Regions from separate parts of the Cupriavidus sp. 01L46 genome, predicted to be linked through region 1. Evidence: predicted binding sites of a transcription regulator. Region 1 holds the regulator's gene; the other holds the start of a gene.
What was found. The regulator HrcA, encoded in region 1, represses chaperone genes, less so after heat shock. The targets are predictions, from matches to a motif close to TTAGCACTCNNNNNNNNNGAGTGCTAA.
Positions count from the first base shown of each region.

Region 1 (4,162 bases):
CGGCTTGCGCGGTGAGCCCGGCATGGGCATCGAGCAGCAGGCGCTGGGCGTCCGGGCGCAGCAGCAACTGATGGGCATGCTGGCCGTGGATATCGACCAGGCGGTCGCCGATGTCGCGCAGCTGGCCCAGCGTGGCGGCGGCGCCATTGATAAAGGCCTTGCCGCGCCCGCTGGCGTCGACCGTGCGGCGCAGCAGCACCGTGCCTTCGTCGCCGGTGAGATCGTGTTCGGCCAGCCAGGCGTCGAGCCCGGCCGGGGTGGAAAAGGTGGCGCTGATGCTGGCCCGGGCGGCGCCTTCGCGGACCACGCCGGCGTCGGCGCGCTCACCCAGCACCAGGGCCAGCGCATCGATCAGGATCGACTTGCCGGCGCCGGTCTCGCCGGTGAAGACGGTGAAGCCCGGGGAGAAGTCGAGGTCGAGGGTATCGACAATGACGAAATCGCGGATGGACAGGCTGCGCAGCATCGTGGTCGACGGGTCGGGGCTGGGTGATGTCAGGGGACGGATCTGGGCCGGATCGGTGCGGGCCGGGGCGGATCAGAGCCGGTTGTCTTCGCTCGGGTACTCGTGCCAGTGCAGCTTCTTGCGCAGCGTGGCGTAATAGTTGTAGCCGATCGGGTGCAGCAGGTTGACGGTCTTGGCCGAGCGCCGCACCACGATGCGGTCGCCGGGCAAGAGCGAGGTCAGCGACTGCATGTCGAAGTTCACGCTGGCGTCACGCGCCGTGGCGACCTCGATCGACACCTCGGCATCGTGCGGCAGCACGATCGGGCGGTTGGACAGCGCATGCGGGGCAATCGGCACCAGCACCAGGCCCGACAGGGTCGGGTGCAGGATCGGGCCGCCCGCCGACAACGCATAGGCGGTCGAGCCGGTCGGCGTGGAGACGATCAGGCCATCGGAGCGCTGGTTGTACATGAAGTGGCCGTCCACCGACACCGCCAGCTCGACCATGCCGGAAATGCCGGAACGGTTGACCACGACGTCGTTGAAGGCCAGCGCGGAGAAGATCACGCCATCGTCGCGCACCACCTGGGACTCCAGCAGCATGCGGGTCTCGGACTCGTAGCGGCCCGCCAGCATGTCGGGCAGCACCGAGTGCACGTCCTGCAAGGGGATGTCGGTCATGAAGCCAAGGCGCCCGTGGTTCACGCCGATCAGCGGCACCGGGTAGCCGGCCAGCTGGCGCGCCAGGCCCAGCAGGGTGCCGTCGCCGCCGAGCACCACCGCCACATCGGCATGCTTGCCGATCTCGTCGGGCGCCAGCGCCGGATAGTCGGTCAGTCCGGTGGCCAGGGCCGTGTCTCGCTCGAACACCACATCCTGGCCGTTCCTGAGGATACAGGCGGCCAGCTCTTCCAGCGGGCCCTCGATGCCGGCTGTGGCGTACCTGCCGATCAGGGCGACGGTGCGAAATGGGGCGCGCGCGGCGCCGGGCTTGGGGAGCGAAGACATGCCGGGATTAGACCATACCGCCGTGACCATTGTCAGCAGGAGGGCGCTTGGCGCCGGGCCGGATCGCCGATGAGCCGCCCGAATGGTGAAAACTTGCGTAAAATCAGGAGCATCATGGATGAACGTGCGAAAACGCTTCTCAAAACCCTCATCGAGCGCTACATCGCCGAGGGGCAGCCCGTGGGCTCACGGACCTTGTCGAAGTACTCGGGGCTCGACCTGTCTCCGGCCACCATCCGCAATGTGATGTCCGACCTGGAGGAAATGGGGTTCATTGCCAGCCCGCATACCTCGGCCGGGCGCATTCCCACGCCGCGCGGCTACCGGCTGTTCGTGGACACCATGCTGACCGCCCAGCCGCTGGATGGCGCGCTCAACCTGGCCGAGCTGACCGGCAAGATCCGGGGCCAGCTGGAGGGCCRGCAGCTCGGGCCGCAGCGGATGATCACGTCGGCGGCGCACACCTTGTCCAACCTGTCGCAGTTCGCCGGCGTGGTGATGACCCCCAGGCGCGCCCAGGCGTTCCGCCAGGTCGAATTCATGCGGCTTTCGGACAAGCGCATCCTGCTGATCATCGTCACCCCCGAGGGCGACGTGCAGAACCGCATCATCCAGACCGAGCTGCCGTATTCCCCGTCGCAACTGGTCGAAGCCGCCAATTTCATCAACTCGCACTTTGCCGGCATGAGCTTCGACAATGTGCGCGACCACCTGCGCGGCGAGCTGCGGGCGCTGCGCATGGATATGTCGCAGCTGATGCAGGCCGCGGTGGAGGCGGGGAGCAATGCCATGGCCGAGGGGGAAGACGACCATGTCTTCATCTCGGGCGAGCGCAAGCTGCTGGAGGTGGAAGACCTGTCGTCCAGCATGGAAAAGCTGCGCCGCCTGTTCGACGTGTTCGAGCACAAGACCGGCCTGCTCAAGCTGCTCGATGTCTCCAGCCACGCCCAGGGCGTGCAGATCTTCATCGGCGGCGAGAGCAAACTGGTGCCGCTCGAAGACATGGCGGTCATCACCGCGCCCTATGAAGTCGACGGCCAGATCGTCGGCACGCTCGGGGTGATCGGGCCGACCCGCATGGCCTACGAACGGGTGATCCCGATCRTCGACATCACCGCGCGCCTGTTGTCCAGCGCGCTCAGCCAGAACTAGTGTTGGCTCGGCCCTGTCTTACAAACTGCCTGTTCCCCGCATCCTGTAAGCTCGGCGAAACCTGGCGGCCGCGCGTCCTGTGCCCGCGCCGCCCCGCCACACCGGAAATTACATGACGTTTACCCCTGAACCGGCCTACCAGCATGGCCAGGCGCCGCGCACGGCCATCCTGCTGATCAACCTCGGCACCCCGGATGCGCCAACGCCGAAGGCGGTCGGCAGCTACCTCAAGCAGTTCCTGTCCGACCCGCGCGTCGTGGAGATCCCACGCGCGGCGTGGCTACCGCTGCTGTACGGCATCATCGTGCCGCTGCGCTCGCGCGCTTCGGCGATGAAGTACGAGTCGATCTGGCTGCGGGAGGCGCATATGACGGGTTCCCCGCTGCTGGTGCACACCGAGCGCCAGGCTCACGCCTTGCAACTGCTGCTGAACCAGCAAGGCCATGAGGTGACAGTGGCGTGCGCCATGCGGTACGGCAATCCGTCGATCGGCTCGGTGCTGGAAGCGCTGCGCCGCCAGGGGACCGAGCGCATCCTGCTGCTGCCGCTATATCCACAGTACTCCGGCACCACCACGGCGACGGGCTTCGACGAGGTGTTCCGGGTACTCAAGCAGTGGCGAAACCAGCCGGAGCTGCGGCTGGTCAAGCATTTCCACGACCATCCGGCCTATCTTGCCGCCTTGCACCAGCAGGTGGGGGCATACTGGGCGCAGCATGGCACGCCGGATTTCGCGCGGGGCGACAAGCTGATCCTGTCGTTTCACGGCGTGCCGCGCCGCACGCTGGAGCTCGGCGACCCCTACCATTGCGAGTGCCTCAAGACCGGGCGCCTGCTGGGCGAGGCGCTGGGCCTGCAGCCCGGGCAGTACCAGGTCACCTTTCAGTCACGCTTTGGCAAGGCGGAGTGGCTGCAGCCCTATACCGCGCCCACCCTGCAGGAACTCGGCAAGGTCGGCACTGGCCGGGTAGACGTGTTTTGCCCGGGCTTTCCGGCCGATTGCCTGGAGACGCTGGAAGAGATCGCCATGGAAGGGCGCTCCGAGTTCCATGTGGCAGGCGGCAAGGTGTTCCACTACATTCCCTGCCTCAACGATTCGGAGAGCTGGATTGCCGGGCTGGCGGAGATTGGCTTGCAGCACTTGCAGGGCTGGCCGCTGCGGCTGCCGCATCCGCATGAGCTGGAGGCCCGCCGCACGCACGCGCAGACGCGTGGCGCCGCGGCATGAGCGTGGCGCTGCCCAACGGATGGAGGTGACGACATGAGTGTATCTTTCGAGGCCGATGCCCGCCTGCGCATCGACAAATGGCTGTGGTGCGCGCGCTTCTTCAAGACTCGCTCGCTGGCTGCCGAGGCGGTGGACCGTGGCAAGGTGCAGGTCAACGGCCAGGCATGCAAGAATTCGCGCGAGGTCAAGCCGGGCGACACCGTCGTCCTCGAGGCGCATCAGCAGCGCTGGGAAGTGGTCGTAAAAGGCATTGCAGCGGTACGCGGCCCGGCCGCGGTAGCCCAGACGCTTTATGCGGAAACCGAGGCCAGCGAGGCGCGCCGGCG
Region 1 is NZ_JBFTSF010000061.1:29,348-33,509, forward strand. It holds gene recN (DNA repair protein RecN) at 1-466, opposite strand, end outside; gene AC1DS3_RS13340 (NAD kinase) at 539-1,456, opposite strand; gene hrcA (heat-inducible transcriptional repressor HrcA) at 1,571-2,608, shown strand; gene hemH (ferrochelatase) at 2,721-3,836, shown strand; gene AC1DS3_RS13355 (RNA-binding S4 domain-containing protein) at 3,870-4,162, shown strand, end outside.

Region 2 (3,844 bases), on a different contig from region 1:
CGCCGGGGCGCGACGTCTGGGTGGGCTATCACCGCGACCTGCGCCGCCTGGGGCGGCTGCGCGCCTTCCTGGATGCGACCATCGAGCGCCTGGGCAATAGCGCAGGCGCTTAGTCCCCGGCAATCTCCACCACCAGCTTGCCCTTGGCCGTGCCGGTCTCGATGGCGCGATGCGCATCGATGGCGCTGTCGAGCGTGAAGTGCCGCGCATCGAGCCGCACGGAAAGCTTGCCCGCATCGGCCAGCCGCGCCGCTTCGCGCAGGATCTCGCCGTGGTGCGCGCGGCCCTTGCCGGTGAGCATCGGCATCAGCGTGAACACGCCTGAATACGTGGCCGCGCGAAACGACAGCGGCGCCAGCGCGTGCGTGCCCCAGCCCAGGCAGCTCACCACATGACCGCCAAAGGTGCGCGCCGCCAGAAAAGAATTGTCCAGCACCGCGCCGCCCACGGTGTCGTAGACCACGTCGAAGCCCTCGCCCGCGGTGTATTGCTCGACATACTGCGCGACTGATGTCGCGGCGTGGTCGATCGCGGTGGCGCCATAGCCCTCGATGATCGCCTTCTGCGCGGCCGAGCCCGTGGCGTAGACCTGCGCCCCGAGCGCGCGGGCGATCTGCACCGCGATATGCCCCACGCCGCCGGCGCCGCCATGCACCAGCACCTTCTGGCCGGGCTGCACACGAGCCCGGTCGACCAGGCCTTCCCACGCGGTGATGAACACCAGCGGCAATGCGGCGGCTTCGCGCATCGACAGCGCGGCGGGCTTGCGCGCGAGCAGGTCGGCATCGGCCGCCGCGTACTGCGCGAGCGAGCCTTGCAGGCCGCCCACGCCACCGGTCATGCCATAGACCTTGTCGCCGGGCGCGAAAGCCGTCACGCCCGCGCCCACGGCTTCGGCCACGCCGGCCAGGTCCAGGCCCAGCACGGCGGGCAAGGGCTGGCGGGCGTGCTCCGCCTGGCCGGCGCGGATCTTGGCGTCGAGCGGATTGACGCCGCTGGCCAGGATGCGCACCAGCACCTGGCCGGGGCCGGCCACTGGCTTGGGAAGCTGGACCGCCGTGAACGGCGCGCCGGCGGATTCGACGATGAGGGCCTGCATGGTGGGGTGGGACATGATGCGCTCCGGATAGGTTGGCGATGAACCAGCGATGGGTTTGAGCCGGGTTGGTGTGACCATTCTTGGCCAGGCCGGCGCGCTCGTAAATCAACGCTTCTGTACTCTTGCCATGCAGTTTTGAATGGGGCGGCTTCTTGTCACGTCGTGTCACGTCGTGTCACGTCGCCGTGGAGGTGGGTGACGTTGAGTATCGCGCAGCGGGCGAAAGTGCCGCAGGCAACACCACGGGTGGCATGCGATGATCCCGCCCGGAAACATTGGGCTGGTGATCCATGGGTAACTTTTATTTCGGCGAAATCCGTCCGGATTCCATCAGGACGCGAATAAAGATTTCGCCGCGCGGCCAGGCTCCATAACGATTTTCACAATTCCAGGGTAAACACGTATCAAGTCGTTGACTTGAAAACGCTACCCCCCGTCCCTATAATTAGCACTCGTTGGGCATGAGTGCTAACAGACCTCTCCCGACGTACTAATTCTGCTGGCCGTCAGTGCTGGCGGTCATTTTTTGTGAACCAAAAATCACTTTTTGTACCAAGGAGTCCGTATGAATCTGCGTCCTTTGCACGACCGCGTGATCGTGAAGCGTCTGGACAATGAAACCAAGACCGCTTCCGGCATCGTGATTCCCGACAACGCTGCCGAAAAGCCTGATCAAGGTGAAGTGCTCGCCGTGGGCCCCGGCAAGAAGGACGACAAGGGCGCTTCGATCGTCCTCGACGTCAAGGTGGGTGACCGCGTGCTGTTCGGCAAGTATGCCGGCCAGGCCGTGAAGGTGGATGGCCAGGAACTGCTGGTCATGCGCGAAGAAGACATCATGGCTGTGGTGAACAAGTAATCCACGCACCCCATTCGTACAGATTTAGGAGATTCAGAACATGGCAGCTAAAGACGTAGTATTCGGCGACGCCGCCCGTGCCAAGATGGTCGAAGGCGTGAACATTCTCGCCAACGCAGTCAAGGTTACCCTGGGCCCGAAGGGTCGTAACGTGGTGCTGGAGCGCAGCTTCGGCGGCCCGACCGTGACCAAGGACGGCGTGTCCGTGGCCAAGGAAATCGAGCTGAAGGACAAGCTGCAGAACATGGGCGCGCAAATGGTCAAGGAAGTGGCTTCCAAGACCAGCGACAACGCCGGTGACGGTACCACCACCGCAACCGTGCTGGCCCAGTCGATCGTGCGCGAAGGCATGAAGTACGTTGCCGCCGGCATGAACCCGATGGACCTGAAGCGCGGCATCGACAAGGCTGTGGTGAACGCGGTTGAAGAGCTGAAGAAGCTGACCAAGACCACCACCACCAGCAAGGAAATCGCGCAAGTTGGCTCGATCTCCGCCAACAGCGACGAAGTGATCGGCAAGCTGATCGCTGAAGCGATGGACAAGGTCGGCAAGGAAGGCGTGATCACCGTGGAAGACGGCAAGTCGCTGGCCGACGAGCTGGAAGTCGTGGAAGGCATGCAGTTCGACCGCGGCTACCTGTCGCCGTACTTCATCAACAACCCGGAAAAGCAAGTTGTCGCCCTCGACAACCCGTTCGTCCTGCTGTTCGACAAGAAGATCTCGAACATCCGTGACCTGCTGCCGGTGCTGGAACAAGTGGCAAAGTCGGGCCGCCCGCTGCTGATCATCGCTGAAGACGTCGAAGGCGAAGCCCTGGCGACCCTGGTGGTGAACAACATCCGTGGCATCCTGAAGACCGCCGCTGTCAAGGCTCCGGGCTTCGGCGACCGCCGCAAGGCCATGCTGGAAGACATCGCCATCCTGACCGGCGGTGCAGTGATCGCTGAAGAAATCGGCCTGACGCTGGAAAAGGCAACCCTGCAAGAACTGGGTCAAGCCAAGCGCATCGAAATCGGCAAGGAAAACACCATCATCATCGACGGCGCCGGCGACGCAGGCTCGATCGAAGCACGCGTGAAGCAAATCCGTGCCCAGATCGAAGAAGCGACCTCGGACTACGACCGTGAAAAGCTGCAAGAACGCGTGGCCAAGCTGGCCGGCGGCGTTGCAGTGATCAAGGTAGGAGCCGCCACCGAAGTCGAAATGAAGGAAAAGAAGGCACGCGTGGAAGATGCACTGCACGCAACCCGTGCAGCCGTGGAAGAAGGCATTGTCCCCGGCGGCGGCGTGGCCCTGCTGCGCGCTCGCGCTGCCATCGCTAACCTGACCGGCGACAACGCTGACCAGAACGCTGGCATCAAGATCGTGCTGCGCGCCATGGAAGAGCCGCTGCGCCAGATCGTGCTGAACGCTGGCGAAGAAGCTTCGGTCGTCGTGGCCAAGGTCATCGAAGGCAAGGGCAACTACGGCTACAACGCCGCCACCGGCGAGTACGGTGACCTGGTGGAAATGGGCGTGCTGGACCCGACCAAGGTGACCCGCACCGCGCTGCAGAACGCTGCTTCGGTCGCATCGCTGATGCTGACCACCGACTGCGCAGTTGCCGAAACGCCGAAGGATGAATCGGCTCCGGCAATGCCGGGCGGCATGGGCGGCATGGGCGGCATGGACGGCATGATGTAAATCTGCCGGCCAGCCAAACGGCAGCCTGCTGTACCCGCATCACCCGTAGTAGCAAAAACCCCCGCTGGCGCGAGCCGGCGGGGGTTTTTGTTTTTGGGGCGACAGTACCGGCCGAAGGCGCGCCGTCGCGGGAAAGGCTCAGAGCTCCACCGTGTAGCACCAGTCGAAGGCCGGGTTCTCCGGCTCACCGGTTTTGCGGCGGATA
Region 2 is NZ_JBFTSF010000015.1:31,227-35,070, reverse strand. It holds gene AC1DS3_RS04670 (LysR family transcriptional regulator) at 1-113, shown strand, start outside; gene AC1DS3_RS04665 (zinc-dependent alcohol dehydrogenase family protein) at 110-1,114, opposite strand; gene groES (co-chaperone GroES) at 1,665-1,955, shown strand; gene groL (chaperonin GroEL) at 1,996-3,639, shown strand; gene AC1DS3_RS04650 (metallophosphoesterase) at 3,778-3,844, opposite strand, start outside.
Region 2: groES (co-chaperone GroES) is a predicted target of HrcA. The motif match lies at 1,545-1,571, and genes of this name have one in related genera.